DNA from 3 places in the Agathobaculum sp. Marseille-P7918 genome. Region 2 is predicted to be linked to each of the others. Evidence: predicted binding sites of a transcription regulator. Region 2 holds the regulator's gene; each other region holds the start of a gene.
What was found. The regulator HrcA, encoded in region 2, represses chaperone genes, less so after heat shock. The targets are predictions, from matches to a motif close to TGTTAGCACTCNNNNNNNNNGAGTGCTAACA.
Positions count from the first base shown of each region.

Region 1: the regulator HrcA is predicted to act here: its motif matches at 7,809-7,839, upstream of groES (co-chaperone GroES).
Region 3: the regulator HrcA is predicted to act here: its motif matches at 2,688-2,718, upstream of htpG (molecular chaperone HtpG).

Region 1 covers NZ_CAXTXI010000001.1:4,961-14,798, reverse strand. The annotation lists gene asd (aspartate-semialdehyde dehydrogenase) at 1-432, opposite strand, end outside; lysine riboswitch at 568-749, opposite strand; gene ACESSO_RS00085 (SpoIID/LytB domain-containing protein) at 831-2,525, shown strand; gene queA (tRNA preQ1(34) S-adenosylmethionine ribosyltransferase-isomerase QueA) at 2,588-3,613, shown strand; gene tgt (tRNA guanosine(34) transglycosylase Tgt) at 3,661-4,803, shown strand; gene ACESSO_RS00070 (oligosaccharide flippase family protein) at 4,897-6,459, shown strand; gene ACESSO_RS00065 (class I SAM-dependent RNA methyltransferase) at 6,570-7,694, shown strand; gene groES (co-chaperone GroES) at 7,881-8,165, shown strand; gene groL (chaperonin GroEL) at 8,194-9,819, shown strand.
Region 2 covers NZ_CAXTXI010000005.1:182,005-191,842, forward strand. The annotation lists gene dnaJ (molecular chaperone DnaJ) at 1-739, opposite strand, end outside; gene dnaK (molecular chaperone DnaK) at 816-2,666, opposite strand; gene grpE (nucleotide exchange factor GrpE) at 2,711-3,259, opposite strand; gene hrcA (heat-inducible transcriptional repressor HrcA) at 3,290-4,336, opposite strand; gene ACESSO_RS09405 (Gfo/Idh/MocA family protein) at 4,629-5,648, shown strand; gene ACESSO_RS09410 (Gfo/Idh/MocA family protein) at 5,756-6,760, opposite strand; gene ACESSO_RS09415 (ABC transporter permease) at 6,965-7,948, opposite strand; gene ACESSO_RS09420 (sugar ABC transporter ATP-binding protein) at 7,941-9,449, opposite strand; gene ACESSO_RS09425 (sugar ABC transporter substrate-binding protein) at 9,665-9,838, opposite strand, start outside.
Region 3 covers NZ_CAXTXI010000013.1:14,881-24,718, forward strand. The annotation lists gene ACESSO_RS14530 (diacylglycerol kinase family protein) at 1-710, opposite strand, end outside; gene htpG (molecular chaperone HtpG) at 757-2,664, opposite strand; gene ACESSO_RS14540 (AI-2E family transporter) at 2,829-3,998, opposite strand; gene ACESSO_RS14545 (D-alanyl-D-alanine carboxypeptidase family protein) at 4,279-5,817, shown strand; gene ACESSO_RS14550 (CAP domain-containing protein) at 6,040-6,957, shown strand; gene ACESSO_RS14555 (S-layer homology domain-containing protein) at 7,064-8,608, shown strand; gene ACESSO_RS14560 (helix-turn-helix domain-containing protein) at 8,798-9,139, shown strand; gene ACESSO_RS14565 (hypothetical protein) at 9,163-9,291, shown strand; gene ACESSO_RS14570 (hypothetical protein) at 9,310-9,495, shown strand; gene ACESSO_RS14575 (IS3 family transposase) at 9,618-9,838, shown strand, end outside.

The sequences.
Region 1 (9,838 bases), on a different contig from region 2:
GCGCTTGCGCTGTGCCGGGATGATTTTTGCGTGATCGGCATTGATCTCGGGAATAATCATAGGTACATCGGGGGTCATGCGATTTGCGGAATTGTTGGAGCAAACGGGGCATTCCAGCTTTGCATATTTTTCTTCTAAAGCACGGATTTCGTCCTTTTTCATATCTACTGCACAGAAAATGAAGTCAACTTTAGACGCGATCTCCTCAGCATCGGCTGTTGCGTCGTACATAACCATATCTCTGTACTTTTTCGGCATCGGAACAGCCATCTTCCAACGGCCTTCGCAGGCTTCGGCATAGGTTTTACCGCGGTTGCGTGCGGAAGCGGCGAGTGCCACTACCTCAAACCAAGGATGGTTTTCCAAAAGAAGCGAAAAACGCTGTCCAACCATGCCTGTTGCACCGACAATGCCTACCTTGTAGTGATTCATTTTCATCAAATCCTTCCAAAAGATTTACTAACAAATTGATTTTTTTCCACACTGGGGGAAACAAAGAAAAATACCGGTTGAAAAACCGGTATGATCTATACTATAATAGAAAGAGTGGACAGGCCACAGCTTTCTAAACAGAATAGCTCTCCACCGGCATTTCTGCTGATGACAGACGCAGGGATATTCTCCGGAACGTCCAGCACAGCCTTGCCGCAACAAGAACCGGCTTCGGCGGAAGACCCTTTCTCGGCTGCTTAACGGGTTTACGGACCCTCCCAGACGATACTGATGAAAACCGCGCCTCTATCTGCGAAAATATACTTTTCGTTCTTATTGTAAGGTAAGGCAATTTATTTGTCAATAGAACGCACAAAAATTTAGAAGGAGTTGAAATAATGAAAAGGATTGTTTCCTTGCTGCTTTGTATCATCATATCACTTGGAGGCCTATGCGTCGTCCCGGCTTCTGCAGTTGATACTAATGTGATACTGCGTGTTGGTTTGACAATCAGCGGTGCAAGCAGCTTTGCAGACCCAAAACTGGAAAATGTATCCGGAGAGCCGACTGGTTATACCATCGGACAAATGCAGGGAACTGCATTTTCCGGCAGTACGTCGATTTCCTCTTCTCAGCTGACAATACAGCTGGTGAATGATGCTTTTCAGGTGAGTGATACTGCAACCGGAAAAGTGCTGTATACATCGCAGCAGGGGGCGGACCATCTGGCAATCCGACCGAACAGTGCATTGACCTGGTTTAAGGGTTATAAATGGAATGGCGACTTTGTTTATCGCCGCGCTTCCGGCAATAACCTTACAGTTATAAATTATGTCGGTCTGGAAGATTATGTGAAGGGCGTTTTGCCATACGAAATCAGTGCAGATTGGCCGGCAGAAGCGCAGAAGGCACAGGCGGTATGTGCACGTTCCTTTGCACTTGGCACGCATAAGCATACGAGTGCTGGATATGATTTGTGCAACACCACGAATTGTCAGATGTATCTTGGCACAAACCTTGCTACAGCCGAATCGGATGCTGCGGTAGAAGCAACACGCGGTGAATATTTGTCGTATGACGGTGAACTGGTTATCGGTTATTTCTTCTCTTCGGATGGTGGCGCGACAGAGGATGCGGTCAATGTTTGGGGAGGTGACTACCCCTATTTGCAAGGCAAAGTCGATCCCTATGAAACCTATGACAGCTCCTGGAGTGTAACCTTGACCGCTGACGAGGTGCGTCAAAAGCTGCTGAATGCAGGCTATACGATTGGTACGGTTGCAAATGTTGTGGTGACGAAACGCACAGATACTGACAATGTGAATGAGGTTACAGTAACTGATACGGATGGCAAAAAGGTGACCATTCAGCGTGACAGCGTGCGCACGGTTTTCGGATTGAATAGTATTCGCTATACCATCAAGCCGAATACGACTCAGTCAGCTTCCGCTGCATTGCCGCAGAGCACAAGCCTGAAAATCAGCCCGTCTACACATAAGGTGACGTTGGATGGAAAATCAGTAGCACCGCAAGGCTATAACATTGAGAACAACAATTATTATAAGCTGCGTGATATTGCTTACATATTAAACGGCACGAACAGTCAGTTTAATATAACATGGGATTCTGAAAACAGCCGCATCGTTCTGACCAGCGGCAAAGCATATCAGACAGTAGGCGGAGAGATGACCGATTCAGTGTCTTCGCAGATTACAAGCTGCATGCCGTCAAGTGCGACGATTGTGCTGGATGGGAAAACGGTGTCTCTGACAGGCTATCTGGTCAATGGCAACAATTATTATAAATTGCGTGATGTAGGTAGTGCACTAGGTTTTGGCGTAGATTATGATACGGACACGCAGACCGTTGTGATTGATTCGGATTCGTCTGGATCAGAGGACCCGGAGGGTCAGGCTGTCCCGGATCCGACCCCGGAACCTACGGTTCCGCCTGTCAGCTATACCTTTACCGGTTCGGGCTGGGGGCATAGCGTTGGCATGAGTCAGTGGGGCGCATATGCGATGGCGAAGCAAGGCTTTACCTACGAAGAAATTCTGAAATTTTATTATACCGGTATTTCGATTGCCGGTTGACAAACCTACCGTAAAGGAGGCGTATGGCATGGGCGCTCCGCGTGAGCGCCCATGCTTTTGCAATGAAAAAAAGCGATTTTTATTTTGATTTGCCGGAGCGTTTGATTGCACAGCACCCGTTGGAGCAGCGGGATGCGTCGCGATTGTTGGTTCTTGACAGGGCTGATGGTTCGGTGTCACACCGTCACTTTCGAGATTTGCTGGAGTATGTTCAACCAGGGGATTGCATGGTGTTTAACAATTCCCGTGTTATCCCGGCACGCTTGATGGGACATGCGGTCGGTAAGACAACACCGATTGAGGTTTTACTGCTGACTGATAAGGGAGACGGTCTGTGGGAATGTCTGACTCGTCCGGGACGAAAAACACGCGAGGGCGTAGAGTTGGTTTTCGGTGATGGAATATTGACCGCTACGGTCGAATCCGTGCAGCCAGACGGCAATAGACTGATTCGTTTCCATTATGACGGTATTTTTCTGGAAATTCTCGATAAGCTCGGCACTATGCCGTTGCCGCCCTATATCAAGGAGAAATTGGATGATCCGGAGCGATATCAGACGGTATACTCTAAGACACCCGGTTCTGCTGCGGCTCCGACTGCAGGGCTGCATTTTACACCTGAACTGCTTGAGAGTTTGCGAGAAAAGGGCGTGAAGCTGGCGTTCGTGACACTGCACGTCGGCCTTGGTACGTTTCGACCGGTCAAAGAAGAGGAAATCACGGATCATGTGATGCATTCGGAATACTATATCATGGACGAGCAGACCGCCGAACAGATTAACAGCACCCGAGAAAATGGAGGAAAAATCTGGGCGGTTGGAACAACAGCCTGCCGTACCTTGGAAACGATTGCTGACGAAAAAGGAAATGTGCGGCCGCAATCGGGCTGGACGGATATTTTTATCTATCCGGGATACCATTTCAAAGCGGTGGATCATCTGGTTACCAACTTCCATCTGCCGGAAAGCACCTTGATGATGCTGATTTCGGCTTTTGCCACTCGTGAAATGATTATGGAGGCTTATCGTCAGGCAATCGAGGAAGAGTATCGCTTTTTCTCTTTTGGAGATTCTATGCTGATTTTTTGAGATAAAACAAATATACGCGGCATTGTGCCGTATATGAAGAGGGAATTATGCAAATCGGAACATTTGAGTTGTTGAAAACCGAAGGAAATGCTAGAAGAGGCGTGTTTTGTACGGCGCATGGCATTGTGCAAACGCCGGTGTTTCAAAATGTTGGAACCGCCGGCGCTATTAAGGGTGCCGTAGACGCGTTTGATTTGAAAGAACTGGGTTGTCAGATTGAACTTTCCAACACGTATCATCTGCACGTGCGCCCGGGAGATCAGATTGTGAAACAAATGGGCGGCTTGCATCGCTTTATGCGTTGGGATGGGCCGATGTTGACTGATTCCGGTGGATTTCAGGTGTTTTCACTTGCGACGCTTCGAAAAATCAAGGAGGAAGGTGTGACCTTCCATTCCCATGTTGATGGCCGCAAGATCTTCATGGGGCCAGAAGAGAGCATGCGCATTCAATCCAACCTCGGTTCGGATATTGCGATGGCTTTTGATGAATGTATTGAAAATCCAGCACCGCGGGAGTATGTTAAGAATTCGATTGACCGCACAACGCGATGGCTCCGGCGCTGCAAAACCGAATTGGAGCGATTGAACAGTTTGCCGGATACAGTTAATCCGCATCAAATACTGTTTGGTATCAATCAGGGCGGTACCTATGATGATTTGAGAATCGAGCATATGCAGCAGATTGCTGAGTTAGATTTGCCTGGTTATGCCATTGGCGGTCTGGCAGTTGGCGAGAGTACTGAAGTGATGTATCACATTCTGGATGTGGTATTGCCGCATGCGCCGGCAAACAAACCGCGTTATCTGATGGGAGTAGGTACACCTTCCAATATCATTGAAGGCGTTGCCAGAGGAGTAGACTTCTTTGACTGCGTGATGCCGACGAGAAATGCGCGGCACGGGCATTTGTTTACGCATAACGGCATTCTTAATATTATGAATGCCAAATATCAAACAGATGACCGTCCTATTGAGGAGGGCTGCCAGTGTCCGACCTGTCGTAGGTTCTCGCGTGCATATCTGAGGCACTTGCTCAAGAGTGGAGAAATGTTGGCGCAGCGCTTGCTGGTGATGCATAACCTTTGGTTCTATAATCATTTGATGCAGGAGATTCGAGATGCGCTGGACAATGGTACGTTCGCCGCTTTCCGTGCAGAGTATAGTGAGAAAATGAGCAAACGGATTTAATAATATATAGGCCGGATTCCTTGTGTGAATCCGGCTTTTTAATTCATATTTCTGCTTTTCACAGCATACTTTGTTTTGAAATGGGGTTTTGCCGTGAGAATTCAGAAAAAGACCATTCTATATGCTGCAGGTGTTTTGGCTTGCGGAAATATTGTGCTGCAGGCGCTCGGGTTTCTGTATCGTGTCCTGCTCAGCCATTATGCAGGTGCGGAAGGCCTTGGTGTCTATCGGTTGGTGCATTCCGTCTATTTGGTGTGTAACGCTGGATGCCTGTCCGGCATTACCATGGCATGCTCTCGGCTAAGCGCAGCAAGTGAAGCGCGAGGGGAACGGGGTAAGATTGGCATGATTCTGCGGCTGGCATTTCTGGTTTTCTTTTCCGCCTGCTTGTTCTGTGGAGCATGTTTACTGCTGGGAGGAAAGTGGATTGCATCTGATATCCTGGGCGATGGACGCTGCGCACGTGCGTTTCCGTTTATGCTGCTTTGCCTTGCGTTGACTGGTATAGAGAATATCTTTAAATCACTGTTCATTGGTTTGGAGCGGATGCAATACGCAGCAACTTCCGAGGTTTGCGAACAGTTGATTCGTATTGCCACGGTTTGGTTTTTGCTTTATCAGTATCAGGGTAAGGATTATGGTACCATCGCCATGCTAATATTTGCCGGTATGGTAATCAGTGAGATATTCAGTGCTGCTTTTTTGAGCTTTCTGTTTCGGAATTGGAAAATGCCGGATGTTAAACAAGTATCGATGGAAAGAGAAACGGTACGGCAGTTTTTCTTTATTGCACTTCCTGTTTCCGCATCGGCTTTGCTGGGTAATGCGATTAGCTCGGCCGGCTCTATTCTGTTGCCCAAGCGGCTGATGGTTGCTGGGCTGAGCTATGAGCAGGCATTATCCGCGCTGGGAGTTCTGTCCGGCATGGCAATGCCGCTGTTGCTGCTCCCCATTGCCTTGGTCAGCTCGGTTTGCACGGCGTTGCTGCCGGCTGTGACTGGCGCACAAGCTACAGGAAATTGCAAACGGGTACGGGCGTTGGTTGGCAGAGCGATAACAACGGTTGGTCTGATTGCAATGCCGGCAACTGCGGTTTTGATTCCGCTTGCACCCAAACTCAGTGTGCTGTTTTTTGGACAATCGCTAAGTATGCCCTATGTGTCGCTTTTGGGCGCCACAGCAATGGTCTGCTATTATCAAATGGCATCCGGTAGTTTGCTCAATGCACTTGGCCTGCAACATTGGAATGTAGTAATCTCGGTGGGAGCGGAGCTGTGTCAGGTGATTTTGATGTATCATTGGTGTGCTTTTCCGTGGATGGGTATATATGGCTATCTCATTGCTATGTTGCTTACAGGAGTCGCAGCTTTTCTGCTGAATTTTATTATTCTTTATCGGAAAGTTGGTTTTTCACTGCGACCAATTCGACGATTTGGCGTTCCGTTGTTTTGTGGAACAGCGTTGTTTTTTTGGACGCGTGTTTTCTATCGGATGTTTTCACAGATTTGTTATTCCGATATCACAGTGCTGGTGTGTACGGTTGTCAGTGTGGGAATTCTATATATCATTGTGCTGCGCCTAATGGGAATTCGGTTACTATATTATTTATCCAAACGAATCGAAAGACCGTATTTGCCTAGACTTCATATGTGGTGAACAGCTTGACAAATGTGCATGAAACAGATAAGATAAACACATAATATGACGGCTCCTGCCCGCGATTCCGGCAGGAGCCTTTTTGTAGGAGAAAAGGGGGAGTACATGACATGGAATTAACCATGTGTTGCCCGACGCTATTCGGACTGGAAGGCATTGTGGCGGATGAGTTGCGTTTTGGTGGTAAATTGAATGATGTACATGCTGAAAACGGTCGCGTAGTGTTTGAGGGAGACGAAAATACACTGGCATGGGCCAATCTCAATTTGCGTTGCGCAGAGCGTGTATTGATTCGGCTGGGCATGTTTCCCGCCAAAACATTCGATCAACTGTTTGAGGGAGTACGCGCGTTGCCGTGGGAGCAGTTTATTCCCAGAGACGCCGCGTTCCCGGTTAAAGGACATAGCTTGAATTCTGCACTGCACTCTGTACCGGACTGCCAGAAGATTATAAAAAAAGCAGTGGTATCCCGATTGGGAGAATGCTATCATCAAAGCTGGTTTGAGGAAAGCGGCGCTAAATATCAGATCCAGTTTGCGATTATGCGTGATACGGCGGAACTATACTTGGATACTTCGGGCGCGGGTCTGCATAAGCGCGGCTATCGTGCCAACAGCAACGCGGCACCGCTGCGGGAAACGCTGGCAGCGGCACTGGTTAAAGTAGCTCGTTGGCGAGGAAGAGAACCGTTTCTCGATCCGTTCTGTGGGTCGGGTACGATTGCAATTGAGGCTGCTATGATTGCGCAGCGGCGTGCGCCGGGCCTGATGCGTGCATTTGATGCGGAAAAATGGACTTGCTTTGATGCATCCGTCTGGCGTCAAGCGAGGGAAGATGCTATCGGCATGGCTGATGGCAGTGCGCGTTTTGACATTGTCGGCAGTGATGTTGATTCTGCCTGTGTGCAACTGTCGATTGAGAATGCACGCAAGGCGGGCGTGGCCAATACGGTATTTTTTGAGCAGGCAGATGCCGTTGCAAGGGATTACACTCGGAATGGAGTGTTAATCGCAAATCCGCCTTATGGTGAACGCCTGCTTGACCTACAGGAAGCAGAGGCATTGTACCAAAAGTTTGGTCTTGCGGTTGAAAAATCTCCAATGAAGCAGTATATTCTCAGCTCAGATCCGCTATTTGAACGTTGTTTTGGCAGAAAGGCGGATAAACGCAGAAAACTCTATAATGGCATGATCAAATGCGAGCTGCATATGTATTTTAAGCACTCGAAACACTGAATTGCTAACTGAAAAAATATATCCAGTCAATTCATAAAAAATTCATAAATTTTTTGACGGATTTTCCAAATAACCTCTTGCCAATTGGCAAAAGTTGATGTAATATAATAGTCGAGTTAGCACTCTTGTTATATGAGTGCTAAACAGTGGCTTTGTTAATATTATTTTTCATAGGAGGCATCCGTTATGAAACTCAAACCCCTTTGCGATCGTGTTGTGATCAAGATGGTAGAGGCAGAGGAAACTACTGCTAGCGGAATTATTCTTACTGCATCGGCGCAGGAAAAGCCGCAGGTTGCTGAGATTATTGAGGTCGGCCCGGGTGGCGTGGTAGATGGTAAGGAAATTAAGATGGAAGTTCAGAAGGGACAGAAGGTCATCACCGGCAAGTACACCGGCACTGAGGTAAAACTGGACGGCGAAAAATATATTATTGTTCGCCAGAGCGATATTCTTGCAATTGTTGAGTAAGAACCGGTATTTCAGGAGGTAATATATCATGGCAAAACAGCTTATTTACGGCGAGGATGCGCGCAAGGCACTGCAGCGCGGCATCGATCAGCTCGCTGATACGGTAAAGGTTACGATTGGTCCGAAGGGCCGTAATGTTGTACTCGATAAGAAGTATGGCGCGCCGCTGATTACGAACGACGGTGTGACTATCGCCAAGGAGATCGAGTTGGAAGACCCGTACGAGAACATGGGTGCACAGCTGGTCAAGGAAGTTGCAACTAAGACCAATGATGTGGCTGGTGACGGCACCACGACGGCAACCGTTCTGGCGCAGGCATTTGTGCGTGAGGGATTGAAGAATGTTGCAGCTGGTGCAAATCCGATGGTGATGCGCCGTGGTATCTCCAAGGCGGTTAATGCGGCGGTGGAAGCAATCGCTAAGAATTCTAAGACCGTGGACGGCACTAATGATATCGCCCGTGTTGGTGCGATTTCTTCCGGTGATGATGAGATTGGCAAGCTGATTGCAGAGGCAATGGAGAAGGTCTCTACCGATGGTGTAATTACGGTTGAGGAGTCTAAGACTGCAGAGACCTATTCCGAAGTTGTGGAAGGCATGCAGTTTGATCGTGGCTATGTTACTCCCTATATGTGCACCGATACCGAGAAGATGGAAGCAAACTTGGATGATGCACTCGTGCTGATCACCGATAAGAAGCTTTCCAACATTCAGGAACTGCTGCCGATTTTGGAGCAGGTTGTTAAGTCTGGCAAGAAGCTGCTCATTATCGCTGAGGATATTGAGGGTGAGGCACTGTCCACTTTGATTGTCAACCGTCTGCGCGGCACTTTCACCTGTGTTGCAGTCAAGGCACCGGGCTTCGGCGATCGCCGCAAGGATATGCTGCGAGATATCGCTATCCTGACCGGCGGTACGGTTATTTCTGAGGAAGTCGGCATCGAACTGAAGGATGCAACCATGGATATGCTTGGCTCCGCACGTCAGATCAAGGTTACCAAGGAAACCACCACAATTGTGGATGGTGCTGGTGACAAGCAGGCCATTGCAAACCGCGTAACGGAAATCCGCGGCGCAATTGAGCGTACTACTTCGGATTTTGACCGCGAGAAGTTGCAGGAGCGTCTGGCAAAGCTGGCTGGCGGCGTTGCAGTTATCAAGGTTGGCGCAGCGACTGAGACTGAAATGAAGGAAAAGAAGCTGCGTATTGAGGATGCGCTGAACGCGACTCGTGCAGCAGTGGAAGAAGGCATCGTTGCCGGCGGCGGTGTTGCATACGTCAACGCAATTGCAGCGGTTGAAGCACTGGCTGAGACGGCAGAAGGCGATGAAAAGACCGGTATGCAGATTGTTGCACGCGGTTTGGAAGCACCGATGGCCCAGATTGCCTTTAACGCTGGTATCGAGGGTGCCATTGTTGTAGATAAGGTTAAGAACTGCGGTAAAGTTGGCTACGGTTTTGATGCAGCTACGGAGACTTACGGTGACATGATTTCCAACGGTATCGTTGACCCGACCAAGGTTAACCGCTCTGCGTTGCAGAACGCGGCTTCGGTAGCTTCCATGGTTCTGACCACGGAAAGCTTGGTTGCTGATAAGAAGGAGCCTGTTGCACCTGCTCCGGCGGCTCCGGATATGGGCGGCATGTACTAAGTTTTGGCTAAAAAGATGC
Region 2 (9,838 bases):
CTGCGTTGCCCTGACCGCGCTGCTGGATGGATTGTCCTTCATCAATACCGGCCGGAATATTCACCTTGAATTTGCGTGTCTTGCGCACACGGCCTGCGCCGCCGCACTTGCTGCACGGCTTTTTAATAATCTTACCCGTACCGCGGCAGTTCGGGCAGGCTCCCTGTGTTTGGAACATGCCGAGCGGTGTGCGCTGCGTCTGTGTCACGACACCGGTACCGCGGCAGTTCGGGCAGGTTTCCGCACTGGTGCCTTTTGCAGCGCCGGTACCGCCGCATTCATCGCAAGCCTCAATGCGGTTGACCGAAATTTCCTTCTCGCAGCCAAACGCCGCTTCTTCAAAGGAAAGTATGATATTCTGTCGAATGGATTCGCCGCGCTGAGGAGCGTTGCGGCGCTGAGAACGTCCGCCGCCAAAACCGCCGCCAAAGAATGAGCCGAACAGGTCGCCAAGGTCGCCCATATCAAAGCCGCCGAAGCCGCCAGCGCCTGCACCGCCGCCGTAGCTCGGGTCAACACCTGCAAAGCCGAACTGGTCATATTTCGCACGTTTATCCGCATCGGACAGCACTTCATATGCTTCGTTGACCTCTTTAAACTTGTCGGCAGCCTCCGGATTGTCTTTATTCAGGTCGGGGTGATACTTGCGGGCAAGACGGCGATAAGCCTTTTTAATCTCATCCTCGCTTGCGCCTTTTTGTACGCCAAGCACCTCATAATAGTCTCTTTTATCAGCCATTGTGATCCCTCAAATAATGGAAAATAGCATGCCGCAGGGCGGAACGGAAACCGTTCCGCCCAACGCGGCATGGAAATTACTTATTCTGATCGTCGTCCTTGACTTCGGTAAAGTCTGCGTCGACAAAGTCGCCCTGTGCGCCGCCCTGTGCACCTGCACCCGGCTGGCCGCCCATGTTGGCGCCGCCCTGCGGAGCCTGCTGCTGATAGATTTTGCCAGCCAAATCGCTGAACTTCTTGGAGAGGTTATCGGTCGCCAGCTTAATCATGTCAGAATCCGTGCCCTTAAGCGCTTCCTTGACCTTGTCGATCTCGGCCTGTACGCCGCTCTTTTCGTCCGCGGTCAGCTTGTCGCCCAGATCGGTCAGTGCCTTTTCAGACTGGAACACCAGCTGTTCCGCGTTGTTGCGGATTTCAACGGCTTCCTTATTCTTCTTATCCTGCTCGGCGTACTGTTCCGCTTCGTGCATTGCCTTGTCGATTTCCTCCTTCGAGAGGTTAGTCGATGCAGTAATGGTGATCTTCTGTTCCTTGCCGGTGCCCAGATCCTTAGCCGATACGTTTACGATGCCGTTGGCATCGATATCGAAGGTAACTTCGATCTGCGGTACGCCGCGCGGAGCCGGAGCGATGCCGTCGAGGGTGAAGCGGCCAAGCGTCTTGTTGCCGGCTGCCATTTCACGCTCGCCCTGCAGGACGTGAATCTCAACGGACGGCTGGTTGTCAGCTGCGGTCGAGAAGATCTGGCTCTTCTTGGTCGGGATGGTGGTGTTGCGGTCAATCAGCTTGGTGCATACGCCGCCGAGAGTCTCGATGCCAAGAGACAGCGGGGTAACGTCAAGCAGCAGTACGTCCTTGACCTCGCCGCCAAGTACGCCGCCCTGAATGGACGCGCCGATGGCAACGCATTCATCCGGGTTGATGCCCTTGAAGCCTTCCTTACCGGTGATGCCCTTTACGGCTTCCTGCACGGCCGGGATGCGGGTGGAGCCGCCGACGAGCAGAACCTTGGACAGGTCGGAAGCGGACAGGCCGGCATCGCTCATTGCCTGACGAACCGGACCCATGGTGCGCTCCACCAGATCAGCCGTCAGTTCGTTGAACTTAGCACGAGTCAGTGTGAGTTCCAGGTGCTTCGGGCCGGTCGCGTCCGCCGTGATATACGGCTGGTTGATGGAGGTCTGTGCCATGCCGGACAGCTCGATCTTCGCCTTCTCAGCGGCTTCCTTCAGGCGCTGCATCGCCATTTTGTCGTTGGACAGGTCAATGCCGTTGGATTTCTTAAACTCTGCTACCATCCAGTCGATGATGCGCTGGTCGAAGTCGTCGCCGCCGAGGTGAGTATCGCCTGCGGTGGACAGAACTTCCAGAACACCTTCGCCAATGTCGAGGATGGAAACGTCGAACGTACCGCCGCCGAGGTCATAAACCATGATCTTCTGCTCGGCTTCCTTATCTACGCCGTAAGCCAGGGCCGCTGCGGTCGGCTCGTTGATGATACGCAGTACTTCCAGACCCGCAATTTTGCCTGCATCCTTGGTCGCCTGACGCTGAGAATCAGAGAAGTAAGCCGGAACCGTGATAACCGCCTGCGTTACCGGCTGGCCGAGGTAGGCCTCTGCGTCTGCCTTCAGCTTCTGCAGAATCATTGCAGAAATTTCCTGCGGGGAGTAGGGCTTGCCGTCGATGTTGACGCGATAATCCGAGCCCATGTGACGCTTGATGGAAATGATAGTGCGGTCAGCATTGGTGACGGCCTGACGCTTTGCCACCTGACCAACCATGCGCTCACCGTCCTTGGAGAACGCAACAACAGACGGTGTGGTGCGCGCGCCTTCCGCGTTGGGGATAACGACGGCTTCGCCGCCCTCCATAACGGATACGCAGGAATTGGTTGTACCTAAGTCGATACCGATGATTTTGCCCATAATTGATAGCACTCCTTTATGATAACTGTTTGCTTTACAAGATTTTAGTTGGCCACTTTGACCATCGCATGACGAATAACCTTGTCGCCGATTTGGAAGCCCTGCTGGAACACTTCGGCAATCTGATTTTCACCGAATGCTTCGTCCTCCACATGCATCACAGCATTATGGAAATTCGGGTCGAAGCCGGTACCCGCGGACGCTTCGATAATCGTGACGTTCAAGCCCTTGAGGCTTTCGACCAACTGGGTCATGGTCATTTCCACGCCCTTTTTGTACTCGGCGTCTGCTGTTTCTGCTTTCAGCGCACGCTCAAGATTGTCGTAGGTTGGCAGCAATGCTTTGACTGCGTGGCTGACCGCATCGTTGTACGATTGTTCGCGTTCACGCTGGCTGCGCTTACGGAAGTTGTCGTACTCCGCAGCCATGCGCAAGTAGCGGTCGTTGAGTTCGTCAAACTTGGCTTTCCAGTCCTCAGCAGGCTGCGCCGCCGGTTCTTCGGTTACATTTGATTCAGCGGCGGTTTCCGCTGTCTGTTCCGCAGCCGCCGTCTGTTCGGCTTCGGCAGCTTCGGGATGTTTCTTTTTGCTCATATTGATTTAATGCCTCCATTTGCAGGGAAATCAGGAATTCCCGTCTTTTTCGTCCAAAAAGGTTTCCGCAATCAGCTTATTCAGCCCCTTGGCAAAGCGGCTGAGCTGCGCGGACAACTTGGCGTAATCCATGCGGGTCGGTCCCACGATACCAATGGCACCTTGGCCGATGTGGCCAATATCATATTTTGCGTAGATTGCAGAGGTTTCACACAAGGGATTTGCTCCGTTTTCCGGCCCAATAAAAAACTGGATACCGTCTATCTTGCGTGTGGCCGGCAACAGATGCTTTCTGTCATCCTCCATGTAATCGAGCAATGCCTGTGCCTTGTGCATGTCACGATACTCGGGGAAACGCAACAGTTTATTGGTGCCTTCCAGAAAAACCTTTTGGTTGCTTAACTCTTCAATCAGTTCTGCGATATATTCGGCAACCGGCGCAAGCAACGCAGAAAGACCAGCGGCACGACGTACAATGTCAAAGCGCTCCGCTGTGATATGACTGAGCGGCAGGCCGGTTAGCGTCTGGTTAAGAACGTAGGTGAGCAGCTCGGCCTCCTCTTTGGAAACATCGGCCATGGTGCGCACCATTTTATTCTTGACTGTGCCGGAGTCGGTTACCACCACGATAACAAAATTCATTTTGTCAATCGGAATGATCTCAAACTGTCGGATGGAAATTTGAGTCATTGCAGGGGTGATAGCGACAGAGGCATAATTGGTCAGGCTGGAGATCAGCTTGCCAGCCTCCTGAATGAGACGGTCAAGCTCTCGTACTTTGGTTTGCATCATGGTTTGCAGCGGCGCTTCATCCTCACCAGTGTCAGTTGGCTGCTCCATCAGCTCATCCACATACAGACGATAGCCCTGCGGCGAAGGAATACGGCCGGCAGAGGTATGCGGCTTTTCCAGATAACCCATTTCTTCCAACTCGCTCATTTCGTTGCGAATGGTGGCGGAAGAAAAGGGGAGGGAATGCCCTTCTGTCAATGCCTTGGAGCCGACCGGCTCGGCAGTGCGGATATAGTCACCGATAATCGCCTTTAGGATTTGTTTTTTTCGCTCGGACAATTCCACCGAACCTGACTCCTTTCTGTTAGGGTTTAGCACTCATCCCTCCTGAGTGCTAAACTTAATTTACCATCCTGCGGCTGCAAAGTCAAGTGCCGTTTATGAATATTTTGTTAAATGATGCGCCCATCTTTGTCACACGACAGAAGGGAGTGCCAAGGCTACAAGACCGGCAGGAGAATTCGGCGTCTCCGGCTTGCTTTTCAGAGCGTGAAATGATATGATATTGTATGGAGAAAAGCGGCAGTCGGCCGTGTGAGAGAGAAATATATTCTCATAAAAGAAGGAGACAAATCACATGAAAGAAGTAAAAACAGGTATTGTTGGCCTGGGCCGTCTTGGCGCTGTGCATGCGGAGAATCTGGCCTTCAAGATTCCGGGATGCCGTCTGGTTGCTGCATGCTCACTGGAGCAGAAAGAGTTGGATTGGGCAAAGGATTATCTCAAGGTTGATTATGTAACAACGGATTATAAAAAAATGGTGGACGAAGCGGATATCGAGGCCGTGGTTATCGTTTCCTCGTCGCCCGAGCACTGCTGGATGATTGAGTATGCTCTGGATGCCGGCAAGCATGTCTTTACAGACAAGCCGCTTGGCTGCTCGCTCGAGGAGTGTAAGCGCGCCGAGGCGGCGGTGGAGCGCCATCCGGATAAGGTGTTCTTCTTAGGATTTATGCGCCGTTATGACCCGTCTTATGCGGACGCAAAGGCGAAGATCAATGCTGGTCAGATTGGTAAGCCGTATCTGGTGAAGGCAACCGGTCTGGATCCGGAAGCGTTAGTTGAAAGCTGCATCAAATTCTCCAAGACTTCGGGCGGTATTTTTATTGATGCTGCATCGCACGACATCGACCTGATGCGTTGGTTCCTCGGCGGCGAGGTGACCGAAGTGTACGCTGCGGGCACGACCTTCAAGCATCCCGAATTTGCCGAGAACGGCGATACTGAGACTGGTATGGCGATGCTCAAGTTTGACAACGGTACGGTTGCGTTCCTGCATGTTGGTCGAACTGCGCCGCACGGATATCATACCGAAACCGAAATCGTTGCAACCGAAGGCCATATCCGCGTAGCGGGTGTTCCGTGGAAGGATCGCGTCATGGTATATGACCAGTATGGTGCACGTCAGGAAATTATCGAGAATTTCCCGCAGCGCTTTGCAGAGGCTTATTTGCTGGAGATGGTGGACTTCATTGACTGCATTCAGAAGGACCGTAAGCCTGAGTTGACAGTTTATGACGGTACCAAAGCGACGGTTGTTACCTATGCCATCACGGATTCGTTCCATACCGGCAAAGCGGTCAAGGTAGAATATTGATTTTTGTTTCATGATAGAGAACACCAAGCAGCCCCGTGCCATCGGCACGGGGCTGCTTGTACAATGCATGAAAAAAGCCGCCTTAGTGGGCGGCTTTTTGATAGAGCTTACTTATACATGGCAGGCTTGTCCATCATTTCAATCGGCAGGAATTGACCGGTGCCGCGCGAACGATTGAGCGCATCCGCTGCAACGCAGGCAGCATAGCCATCCCAAGCGGATGGGCCGGTCGGACCGCCGGCGGCAATCGACTTGACCCATTCGGTCAGCTCGATGTCATAGGCTTCGATGAAACGATCCTTCCAGTCGGTCAGGATGGGGAAGGAGCGGGTCGCATTGGCTCGCTTAACGACTGCATACGGGTCAGGCAGGTTGACTGTACCCTTCTCGCATACAACCTGACACTGAATGTCGTAGCCGTAGGCGTCGGCAACCTGCACTTCCACATCAATACGTGCGCCTGACTGGGTTTCCAGCAGAACAATCTGCGGGTTATCATATCCCTTAGTAGAGCAGGCAGACTGGCGTACCTTGAGCACTTGGCCGTTTGCATATTCATCAGAAAGCAGCCAGCGGCAAATGTCCAGCTCATGAATCGCAACATTGGATACACCCATTTCGGTCTGGAAGCCGTCAGGCTGCGATACGTTGCGGTGACATGCATGAATCATCAGCGGTGCGCCAAGCTCACCGGAGTCAATGATTCGCTTCATCTCAGCGTAGCCGCGGTCATATCGACGCATAAAGCCAACTTGCACCAATCGCTTGCCGTGTGCGCACTCGGCCTCGATAATCTTCTCACAATCAGCTGCGTTTTGTGCAAGCGGCTTCTCACAGAATACGTATTTACCATGCTTAAGGCACTCTAATACGTATCCGGCGTGGCTTGGATCGGAAGAAGCAATCAGTACCGCCTGCACCTCGGGGGCAGCAATCAGCTCTTCGCCAGTTGCATAAGCACGCAGCCCTTCATATTGTGCTGCCGTTTTGCGAGCAGCCTCTTCGAAATAATCGGCGCAGGCGACTACCTGACAGCCGGGGACCAGATCGTGCAGACGGCGAATATGATCGCGGCCAATGGCACCGCAGCCGATCACACCAATATTCAACATATAAATTCTCTCCTTTGCTAGTAATTGGTAAAAAACAAGTGAATGATATGACAACGTGTTATGCTTGACGTGGAAAATTGAAATTGCAGTCACATCTCATGGATTTATCCATTTTCTGAATAATCAGAAGCAGGGCATAGAGACTGTGAAGAGGAAAAAGACTGCCGCGAGCGGCAGCCTTTTTCGGTGTATGAAAATGAGTTATTACTTTGCAGCCAGACGGCGAGCCTTTGCCTCCATACGCTCACGGGTAACGTCGAGCAGAACGGCGCCAATAATAACCAGACCGAGGATCGAGTTCTGCATTGCAGAGTCGATGGACAGCAGGGTAAAGCCGTTACGCAGGGTCTGGATGATCAGTGCGCCGAGCATGGTGCCGAGCATAGTGCCCTTGCCGCCCATGAAGGAAGCGCCGCCGATGATGCAGGATGCGATAGCGTCGGTATCGTACGGCTGGATTGCGTTAACGCCGTTGCAGATACCGGAACGGCCGATGGAAACAAGGCCGGCCAGTGCAGCCATCAAACCGGAGATTACATAGCAGAAGGTCAGAACGTTTGCGGAATTGATACCGGACAGGCGGGTTGCTTCCGGGTTGCCGCCTGCGCAGTAGATCGAGCGGCCCAGTGCGGTACGAGTCAGCAGAACATGCATGATGATGTAGATAATGATAACCATGATGAAGCTGATCGGGAATTTGCCGATAGAAGAGGAGCCCAGCCACATAACGCCGTCCAGACCAGAGAAAGAAACCATCTGAGAGCCGGTGACGATCAAGCCAGCGCCCCAGAGTACGTTCTTCATACCGAGGGTAGAAACGAAGGGGTGGGGCAGGTGCAGACGGGTCAGCAGAGTACCGTTGATCCAGCCGATCAGAACGCCTGCAACGATGATGACAATAATCAGGACAATAGAGTTATTGACACCCTTGTTGACCATCATACCGGCAAGGCATGCGCAGAACGTAGCGTTCGCGCCAACAGAAAGGTCAATACCGGCGGTGATCAAGCACAGCAGCATACCAACCGAAAGCAGGCAGTTGAACGACGACTGACGCAGAATGGACATGAAGTTGGAAAATGTTAAAAAGTTACGCGAGAAAATCGTGAAAATAATGCAAAGAATCAGCAATGCGCCGAACGTGCCAGCATAAGTCATCAAATTACTGGACTTTTTTGTTTTAGTCATCTAATTTACCTCCCCAAGCAGCCTTCATAAGGTCTTCCTGATTGAAATGTTTGCTGTCGCGGTCTACATCCGCCATAACCTCGCCGCCGCGCATAACGATAACGCGGTCACTCATACCGAGGATTTCCGGCATTTCGGAGGAAACCATGATAACACACTTGCCTTGCTTGACAAGATCGTTCATAACGTTGTAAACCTCAACCTTGGCGCCAACGTCGATACCGCGAGTCGGCTCGTCAAAGATAAAGATGTCAGCATCCGTGTTAACCCACTTGCCGATAACAACCTTCTGCTGGTTGCCGCCGGAAAGCTGGCCGACAATTTCATCAATCGACGGAGTTTTGATGCGAAGAGAAGCAATATTCTTCTCGCCAACTTCTAAAATTCGCTTTTCATTCAGGAAAGGTCCATTGCTGAAGCCCTTCATGTTTGCAAGAATCAGGTTGGTACGAATGGTTTGTGCAAGAACCAGACCTTGACCTTTACGATCCTCGGTCAGGAATGCAATACCTGCTTTAATAGCCTGACTCGGGGACTTGATATGTACTTCCTTGCCCTTGATGATAATTTTGCCGCTGTCAAGCGGATCCGCACCGAAAATGGCGCGCATGGTTTCGGTGCGGCCTGCACCAACCAGACCGGCAAAGCCGAGAATTTGTCCGCCATAGGCTTCAAACGAAACGTCGCGGAGCACGCCGGCTTCCATCAGATGCTCAGCCTTGAGCATCGGCTCGGCGCTCTTAGTGCCGAATTCCTTGGGGAATTGGTTGTCAAGAGAACGACCAACCATCGCGGTGATCAACGAATCGTTATCCCACTCGTCAATCGGCTTGGTGGAAATGTACTCGCCGTCACGGATAACGGTGACGCGGTCGCACAGCTCGAACAATTCTTCCAGCTTATGCGATACAAAGACGATGCCGATGCCGCGCGATTTCAGCTCACGGCAGGTTTTCATCAGCTGCTCAACCTCTTTTTCGCCAAGCGAAGAGGTCGGCTCGTCCATAATAATCATTTTTGCGTTAATCAGAACTGCCTTGGCAATTTCGATCATTTGCTGTACGCCCATACCGAAGTTGCCGGCAGGCTTGGTCGGGTCTACATCCTGACCAAGAGAGGCCATAACTTCCTTGGCCTTCTTGTGCATGGTCGAATAGTCCAGCAGGCCACCTTTGCCTTTGATCCACTTGTTAATAAAGATATTATCTGTAATGCTCAGAAGTTTTTCAATATTGAGTTCCTGATAAACACAGGCGATGCCGGCGGCCGCAGAGTCATTCGGATTCTTGAAATGCTGTTCTACTCCGTCAACAAAAATCTGGCCCTCGTCTGCCTGATGTACGCCGGTCAATACCTTAATCAAGGTCGACTTGCCGGCGCCGTTTTCACCGATCAAACCCAAAATTTCTCCGGGCTTTACGGCGAGCTGCATGTTTTTCAGAGCCACTACGCCCGGAAAACGCTTGGTTGCGTTTTTCAGCTCTACTACGTATTCACTCATTTGCATATCACCTTTTCTTCTCCGAGATGAAGTGCGGGACATAACGGAACTGGTCTCGGCACAGTTGCAGGACAAAGCTGTGATAGTGGAAACATAGCGCTTTGTCTCAGTCTCGCGGGGAATCCGTAACTGGAAAGAACCCCTGCATTGATTATTCAATCCTGCAGGGGTTCCTCCCTTTTACTTAAAACTTACCTACAAGAGCGGCTTGCAAATTACTCGCCCAGATAGCTCTTCAGGGTGTCCAGACGCTCCTGCGCGTTGTCCTTGGTAACAACAGAGCAGCCAGAGTCAACGAACTCAGCCGGAGTCTCGCCGTTCAGAGCGGATACAGCGGTCTCAACTGCCTTGTAGCCCATGTCATAAGCTTCCTGTGCAACGGACATGGT
Region 3 (9,838 bases), on a different contig from region 2:
AGCAGATCATTTACCAGCCATTGCAGTTCCATTGGATTTTCGACAGGATAAACCAACAGCACCTCGTGCAAGCCGTCATCCAGTGCCACACCGTCCGGCGTGATGGCTTTAAAGCCGCCAACCGACACCGAATTGGAAACCATGCCAAAGATAAAGTCATCCTCCAGCGTCATTTCTGCACTGTTTACGCGGATGTGATGCTGTTTGATATTGGTTAATGCTTTCACACCTTCCAGAATATAGGCCGCGCGGCCAAAAATATTCTTGGATTGCTGCGGCGTTGCATAGGATACTTCGGTAAACACACCGAACGCGGCAATATAGTTGAAGTAACGATCGTTAAACCGTCCGATATCGAGCGCCTGCAAATTATTTCCGGCAGCAACTGCCGCGGCTTCTGCCGGTACTTTGGAAATGCCCAAACTGAGTGCAAAATCATTGGTTGTGCCGGCGGGGATGTAACCGAGCGGCGGACGAACTTCAGATTCCATCAAGCCTGTGACCACTTCGTTAAGCGTACCGTCGCCGCCTGCACATACAATGCGGTCAAACTCTCCGGCGCGTTCGCGAACCATGCGAGTCGCATCCTGCGCACCCTGTGTTACATATAACGTCACTTCATAGCCAGCTTGTTGGAACGCATTGACACAGCCAATAATTTTCCCGCTCATTGCGCCCCGTCCGGCATGAGGATTCAAAATCCATAGCATTTTTTTCACCGGGCGCGCCTCCTCACCTTCAAAATTTAAGATTGAGTTAAGAAATTAAATCGCAAACCGCATTTGCGTAAGCAACCGGATCATCTACCGGCAGACCCTCAATCAGCAGGGCCTGCGTATACAGAATATCCGCATAGGTCTTTAACTGATCCGAGCCTTCCTCCTGCAATCGGCACAGCTTCTGGAAAATCGGATGCTCTGCGTTCAGTTCAAGCACACGCTCTGCGTGCACGCGCTGGCTGTCGTCCATCGCTTGCTGGTTGAGCACCTTTTCCATTTCCAGCGTCACCGGGCCTTCTGCGCGCAGGCAGCATGGATGGCTCTTCAGGCGGCGCGTCAGCTCCACCTTTTTCACCTTGCCGGACAATGCATCACCCAGCGCCGTGAGCAGCGCGCTCTTCTCTTCAGTGAGCTTTTTGATTTCTTCCTTGTCATCTTCGCTGTCCAGCCCCAGATCCGCGTCGGCAATGGACTTGAATTCTTTCTCCTTGTAGTTTGCCAGCATCTTGATACAGAATTCATCAATGTTGTCATCCAGACACAGAACCTCATAGCCCTTGTCGCGCAGCGTCTCCATGGCCGGCAGCAGCTTGATCTTATCGACGGTTTCGCCGCAGGCATAATAGATATACTTCTGCTCTTCCTTCATGCGGGAAACATACTCATCCAGCGTAACCAGCTTATCCTCGGTCGAAGAGTAGTACATCAGCAGATCCTGCAGCAATTCCTTATTTGCGCCGTACTGCACATATGCGCCATACTTGATCTGGCGACCGAACGCCTGCCAGAACTTTTCATAATCCTCGCGCTTATCCTTCTGCATCTTGAGCAGCTCGCTCTTGATCTTCTTTTCCAGACTCTGCGCGATTGCCTTGAGATGGCGGTCATGCTGGAGCATTTCACGCGAAATATTCAGCGACAGATCCGCCGTATCGACCATGCCGCGAACAAAGCTGAAATGATCGGGCAGCAGGTCGGCACATTTATCCATAATCAGCACGCCGTTGGAATATAGCTGCAAGCCCTTTTCATAATCCTTGGTATAATAGTCCATCGGGGCATGCGACGGGATAAACAGCATCGCCGTGTAAGTCACTGCACCTTCTACACTGGTATGAATATGGCACAGCGGCGGCTGATAATCATAGAACTTGCTGGTATAGAAGGAATTGTAGTCCTCGTCCTTGAGTTCCTTCTTGGATTTCTTCCAGATCGGAACCATGGAGTTGAGCGTCACATTCTCTGTATATTCCTCCCACTCCGGCTGATAATCTTCACCTGCATCCGCAGGTTTTTCCTTCATGCGAGAGCGTGTCATATCCATCTTGATTGGGTAACGAATATAATCCGAATACTTCTTTACCAACGCCTGAATGCGATACGACTCCAGAAACTCATCATAATTTTCGTTTTCTGTATTTTCCTTGATTGTCAGTGTGATACGCGTGCCGTTTTCCGCTTTTTCGCAAGGCGTGATGGTATAGCCGGCTGCACCGTCCGACTCCCAGCGGTTGGCCTCTTCACTGTCGACCGCACGGGAGACAACCTCTACATGGCTTGCCACCATGAACGCTGCATAAAAACCGACACCAAACTGACCGATGATATCCACATCATCCATCGCATCGTTTTCTTTCTTAAATGCCAGCGAACCCGAGCGGGCAATTGTGCCCAGATTGCTTTCCAGTTCTTCTGCTGTCATGCCGCAGCCGTGATCTTCGATGATAAATTTACGGTTTTCCTTATCCAACGTAATTTCAATCGGCAGGCTGTCGCGCGTAATACCAGTTCGGCCTTCCTTCATTGCGTTATAGTACAGCTTATCCGTCGCATCCGATGCATTCGAAATCAATTCGCGCAGGAAAATTTCCTTATGCGTATAAATAGAATTGATCATCAAATCCAAAAGACGCTTGGATTCCGCTTTAAACTGCTTCTTTGCCATGTGTATGCACCTCTATTTTTTGGTATTAGCACTCTCAACATCAGAGTGCCAACACTGATATGATAATCCAGTATCAAGGAAAAATCAAGGGGCAAGCAGAAAATTCATGATTTGTTTATATTTGTGTAGAGCAAAGCGGCCCAAAATCCTTTGGGCCGCTGCACTTATTGAATTTTCTTGTCCGCAATGCCGCGTTCATGAATTCGGCCACGCACATATTCGCGCAGTAAGGTATACACCACAGACACCACAGGAATGGCAAACAGAATACCCAAGACACCTGCGATACTGCCTCCCAGCGTGACGGCCACCAGCACCCAGATAGACGGCAAACCCACCGAGCCGCCGACGACACGGGGATAAATCACATTGCCCTCTACCTGCTGTAAAACAAGGAACAGCACAATGAACCACAACGCCTGCATTGGGCTGGCAATCAGGATCAGAAAGGCGCCTACAATGCATCCGATGAACGCGCCGAAAATCGGAATGAGTGCGGTCACGCCAATCAGCAATGCAACGACCAAGGCATATGGCATTTTCAGCAAGGACATGCTGATAAAAAACATCATACCGAGGATGAATGCTTCCAGACACTGACCGGACAAAAAGCTGTTGAACGAAGCGGATGTCAGATCGCATACCTCAAGAAAACGGTCAACATGCTTTTCTGGGAATATCGCATAAAACAAGCGCCGAAACTGTCTCCCAAGATTTTCTTTTTGCAGCAGGATATAAATTGCAAACACCAGACCGATGATTGTATTGGCTACGCCGCTGACTACAGAGGTGGCAATATCTACCGTGCTGCTCAGGAAATTGCTGTTTTGCAGGAAATCCTTTGCCATCTGGCCAACTTCTTTCCAATCGACATTCAGAAGGTCATCCTTGAACTTTTCAATCTCATCCGCAAACATGGGCAAGCGCTCGCCCGCGTCTTCCAGAATCTGCGGGAGACGCTTGCTGAAACTGGTCATTTCACGCCCAATGGCAGCAAACGATTTATATAGCTCTGGCGCCACCATAAACAGCACAATGGATATAACGCCCAATACCACAACCAGGGTGAGAAGCAAACTGAAAATGCGCTGCATTTTACGCATACGCGTGCTAACCTTCCCCTTTTTCTGCATAAAAATCTTTTTCTCAAAAAAACGCATGGGAACATTCAAGATAAATGCAATGCATCCGCCGATTAAAAACGGCGCGGTCAGGCCTGCCAGATACCGCAGCACAGAAGATACCATTCTGGTATTCTGTAAACCAACATATAGCAAAATGGCAAACGCAATCAATCCCATTATTTTTTTCATTGTGTCACGATTCAAATTCACTGTCAAACCCTCATCTATCTATGCTACATCGATATATATATAATCATTTTTCCCAGTTAAAGTCAAGCAAATGCCAACATATTTTATATGTTGTTCAAAAGCAAAGTGCCGAGCATTCTTGTTTTCAATATTTTCTAAAGTTTTTACGTAAATCGCTTTCTTTTATTTGTCATATCTGATAAAATATAGATAATATTATATCTGTTTTTGTGCGAAACAGATATAATGTCTGCACAGGTTCATGTGATGACTTGCGTATACAAACAAAGGGGGCTTAAAAATGTACAAAAAAATACTTGCGGTGCTTCTTGCTGTTGTCATTTGTCTGGGCAGCAGTATTCCGTGTGCGTTTGCACTGAACTTTGAAGCGGCAAGCGCCTTTGTAATGGATGGAGACACCGGTGAAGAGCTCTATTCCTACAATGGTGATGTTGCCCGTGTTCCTGCCAGCATGACTAAGGTGTTGACCGCTTATATCGTATATCAGGAGCTGGAAGCCGGTACGATCACGTTAGATACTCCGGTTAAAATTAGTCACAATGTTGCGGTTAAATCGCGCGATAGTAATTATCCGACCGCCGTACCACTTACGGAAGGCGCAACCTACACTGTAGATACGCTGCTACATCTCATCATGATTCCGTCTGCCAGTGCGTCCTGTATCGCTATGGCCGAGCACATCAGCGGCAGTGAGAGCGCCTTTGTCACGCGTATGAATGCAACAGCAAAGGAACTCGGACTGAATGCAACCTATTATAACTGTCATGGTGCACAGCCCAACTATATCACACCTCGCTCTCAGGCTACGCTGACCAAAATTTTCATTGATACCTACCCGGATATTTTACGCATCACCAGTAAGAGCGGTTTCAGTTTTAACGGTACCTATTATAATAACACCAATCATATGCTGAACACCATGGCGCCATATGAAGGTTTGGATGGTTTTAAAACCGGTACGATTTCGCAGGCAGGCTATTGTGTTACCACAACTGCTGTGCGCAACGGTCGTCGTGTGATTGCCGTCGTTATGAAATCAACCAGTGATGCACAGCGCTTTGCCGACTCCCGTCAGCTGCTCGATTACGGTTTTGAGCAGATTCAAAAGCGTGATGCGTCCCGTGCATCGACTAGTGTGTCCGTGACAACGCAGCCGGATAGCGTTCGTCCCTATCAGCCCGCGTCCTTCACTGTACAGCTTAATGGTGTTTCTGCAGCTTATACTGCGAAGGCACAATGGTATGTCAACGGCGAAGCGGTGAAGAGTTACGGCAACAGCAATTTCCAAGTGACTGCTAACAAGACCAGCACACTCAACTATACGCTCCGTGAGTTGACTGGCGATACGTTGGAGGTATCTTTTGTATTAACCATGCCGGATGGCACGGAGAAACGTGCGGAAACCTCAGTGCCGATTGAACAGCGTCCGATTTCCTATACCGGATCATTCAATATCCGCAGTGCGCAGGTTTATCCCGGGAAAACTCTGACAGTTACGGCAGATGTAATGGGTGAAAATGAAATTTATCGTGTGCAGTTACCTGCCGGTTGGCAATGGGATGGACAACCGATTGCGGGTTATTCCAACGACGCGTTTACCATTTTAAACGATAAGGCCAGTAGTCAATACACAATCAAAATTCCTTCGGATGCACAGCCCGGCATCCATACCCTATCCTTTGTCGTTGGTCCGGCAGACAGTACAGGCGTTGAACAGTTAGTGCTTTCTGCCGATATCGAAGTCGTTCCACTGGAGAGTCTGGAAGAAGATACATTGGAGGAAACCATCGAGATCCCTAAAAATGCAGAGGCCGCTTAAGCGGAGTAAAGGGAATCCGTTGTTCGCAAAATAATATTGTGGGATACCGATATGATATCGTCAAGGCGTTTAGTCGTTTCACACAAGGAGGTATGCATCTTGAATAGGAATCGACAGCTTTAGCGTATCGGTGTGCTGTGCTGCGCCGCAGTTCTTCTGTTAACACAGACATCTGTCGCAAAGGCGGCAAACGGCAGCTACCGCGACAGCGGCAGTTTGGATATGACAAAACTCAGTCAGACTGAGATTGCCAATCTGTTATCGGAAAATCCCCTGACCTTGCCTGACGAGATCTTTGAGGATGAGCCTTCGATCACCGCCCCCTATCGTGCGGGTAAAGTTAAAACCGAGGCGTTGCAGGCAGCGACTGACCGTCTCAATGCACTTCGTCGCATCGCGGGTCTGCCTGATTCGGTACAATTGGATATGTCGCTTTCGGAAAACGCACAATACGGTGCGGTTATACAGGCTGTGCAAAACGGTTTGAGCCATACGCCTGCCAAACCGCAGGATATGGACGAGGCTTTCTACCAGCAGGCATATTCTGCATCCTCCAGTAGTAATCTGGCCTCCGGATATACATTGACCGGCGCAGTAGATGGTTTTATGGAGGATAGTGATGCCGGTAATATCGCTATGGTCGGTCATCGGCGTTGGCAGCTCAACCCCAAGATGGGTAAGGTTGGTTTCGGTACTGCCGGTCGCTTTGTAGCCGAAAAGGTATTTGATAACAGCGGCACTGGTTGCGATTACGATTTTATCGCGTGGCCAGCAAGCGGGAATTTCCCGGCAGAAGAGGAGCAACATACGCTCTTTGGCGGCCAATATGCGTGGAGTGTAACATTGAACCCGAAGAAATTTCAGAATCCCAGCTTGTCCAGTGTATCGGTTACGTTGACCCGAGAAAGCGACGGGAAAAGCTGGGAACTGAATCAAAGTACCCGCGATACCAGCGGCGATTACTTCAATGTAGAGCTTTCCGGTTACGGGGTTTCCAACTGCATCATTTTCCGTCCGTCCGGCATCGACCAATATAGCGGTACCTATACCGTCGAGATATCCGGTTTGCGAACATCCACTGGGCAACCAGTTTCGGATTTTTCCTATCAAGTAAATTTCTTTGACGCAACCAGAGCCTGAACCTCAGCCGCAACCTGAGCCAGAGCCTGATCCCGAACCACAACCGGATCCGGAACCAGAACCTCTGCCCGATCCGGACGATAACAAATATCCGAGCGATATAGCGATGTCTGGCAATAGCACGATTGCTTGCAACAATGGAATAACAGCAGTTGTACTTGAGGACGGCACGCTTGTCAGTTGGAAAGGAGAAGGCGAGCCTAAAGGTACGATCACAACATTGGGTACAGGCTATATAGCAGTTTCCTGCTCGGAAAACCGTTTTATGGCACTGAAAGATGACGGTACCCTGTGGATTTGGAATGATTGGGGTGCTATTCAGCCCGATATTATCACCACACCCACACAGATCATGCATGATGTTCGGCAGATTGCAGGCGATCTGGTGCTCAAGGAAGATGGCAGCGTTTGGAGTTATGTCAAAATGATTGAGAATGCGCCAACAGACGGCCCATTCTCACGGGTCATTGACAGTGGCATCGTGCAGATCACAACTTGCAGTCCGGACAATGGCTATGCGCTGACTGAGGATGGCACACTGCTCAGCTGGGCTTTGAACTATCAAATGTCTGTGATCGGACGCGAAGCAACCAAGCCCGGTGAACAGCTGCCCGCAAAAGTCATGGATGACGTTGTTTCGATCAGTGGGCATCTGGCAATCCGTTCGGACGGTTCGCTATGGAGCTGGGGCGATGATACCTGCGGCAGCGTTGGCAATGGCGGCGAAATACAGAAACAGGTCACACCGGTAAAAATTCTGGATAATGTAACAGCCGCATGGTCCGGCTACCAGGATTGCTGCTTTGCCCTGACCGGAGACGGCACACTATGGAGCTGGGGTGATAATCTATATGGACAGCTCGGCTACTCAGATAGCAATATGTGGGAGACATTTGGCGGTGCTATAGACGGTTTTAGTCCTTGTATGAGTGTCCCAACGCGCACCGGTTTTACGGATGCAGTGCAAGTCTATGTTGGTTCGGCTAATCTGGTGCTGAAGAAAGACGGGACGCTCTGGCAGGCTATCGATGGCGATTTCACCAAGCTGATGGATAATGTGCGACTGCCCAGCGCTGCTACAACTTCAGACGAAATCCCCGAAGACACACCATCCTCTTTTACCGATGTACCGGATAATGCATGGTATGCGGAAGCTGTCAACAAGGCGACACAAGCCGGCTTGCTCAAGGGCGTAGGCGGTAACCGCTACGAGCCGGACGGTACGTTCACAATTGCTGAGGCGATTACGCTGTCTGCTCGCTTGCACGCGGCGCGTACGGGCGATACGATCCCGACGGTGGATGGTCCGTGGTATCAGGGTGCTTTGGAATATTGTACATCGCACCACCTGTTTTCTGCTGCACTGTATCCGGACAGCGTCATGCTTAATCCGGCAACGAGGTTCCAGATGATCTTTTTGCTTGATTGCGCTATTCCGGAATCCGAAAAAAATGAAATTAAAGATGTACCGAATGGCGATATCCCGGATATAATGGAAGCAGATGAATATGGCGGTATTGTCTACCAGTGGTATCGTGTTGGATACATTGAGGGCGATGAAACAGGCCGTTTCTTAGGCACGACCAACATCAGTCGTGCGGAGGTAGCCGCAATATTGTGCCGTATAGCGGGACTGATGCCGCTCGCGTAAGATAGGAAATAGATATACGCTCAATACAAACAGTCTGCGGATTAAACTGAAGTATCTCCAAAAGTTAGATAATCTTTTGAAGAAAGAATTGTTCAAGACGTCAGAAGGGCTTGCTGCCTGTTTTTTGATATGCTCCCTCTATGAGAGACAGTGAAATAAAACACTGTCAATCATGGAGGGAGCATTGTTATGCCTCAAAAACAGAAACTTAGCATAGAGAAAAAGGTCGAGATTATACGGGACTGTTTGAAAGGACGGGTTGGCATGAATGAAGCAGCTCGTCGAGGAGGTGTTTCGAAAGAAACGATGAGACAATGGGTATGCAACTATGAAGCAGATGGCGCAGAAGCTTTTTTGCCGCACAAGAACCGTGTGTACAGCCCGGGGTTAAAACAACAGGCAGTAGAGGAATACTTATCTGGTAGGAAAAGCCAGTTGGATATATGTAAAAAATATCATATTCGGAAGCAAGCGCAGCTACGAAGATGGATTAAGGTGTATACTGCACAGGGAGAGAGTTCAAATCCTTAAAGTTTTCAGGAGGAGGAAGCTACATGAAGCAAGGACGAGAAACCACGCTGGAGGAGCGTATCCAGATTGCCAGGGAATGCATTGCCTGCGGGAAGAAGTACAGCGAGATGGCATTAAAATACCAAATAAGCTATCAACAGGTGCGTAGTTGAACGCTTCGCTTTGAACAGATGGGGAAAGCCGGCCTGGAGGATCGGCGTGGTCGTCGCAAGAAAGACCAAACGCCTCGTACTGAACTGGAGCAAGCCCAAATCAAAATTGAGCAGCTCAAACATAAGCTGTATCTGGCGGAATTGGAGAATGCTTTGCTAAAAAAATTGGACGAGATAGAGAGGAGAGATGCCTCTCGGAAGTAAGGCAGCACCATATTTATAGAGCGATTCAGGAATGTCATGAGGAACAGGGATTTTCCATTGAAGCCGCCTGCGAATTGCTTCATGTGGCGCGTTCCGCTTACCACAAATGGGCTTCCGGAAAATTGAGCCGTAGAACTTCGGAAAACGAACAGTTAGCTGACAAGATTGAAAAAATCCATGCGGAAAGCCCGGATAAAGGCTACCGGCGACTGAATGACGATCTGCGCCATGATTATGGTATTTATGTCAACGACAAGAGAGTGCTACGGATCTGCCGGGCCAGAGATATACGGTCTACTATGAAATACAATAACCACGGTTGTACCAGACAGGCCAGAAATCC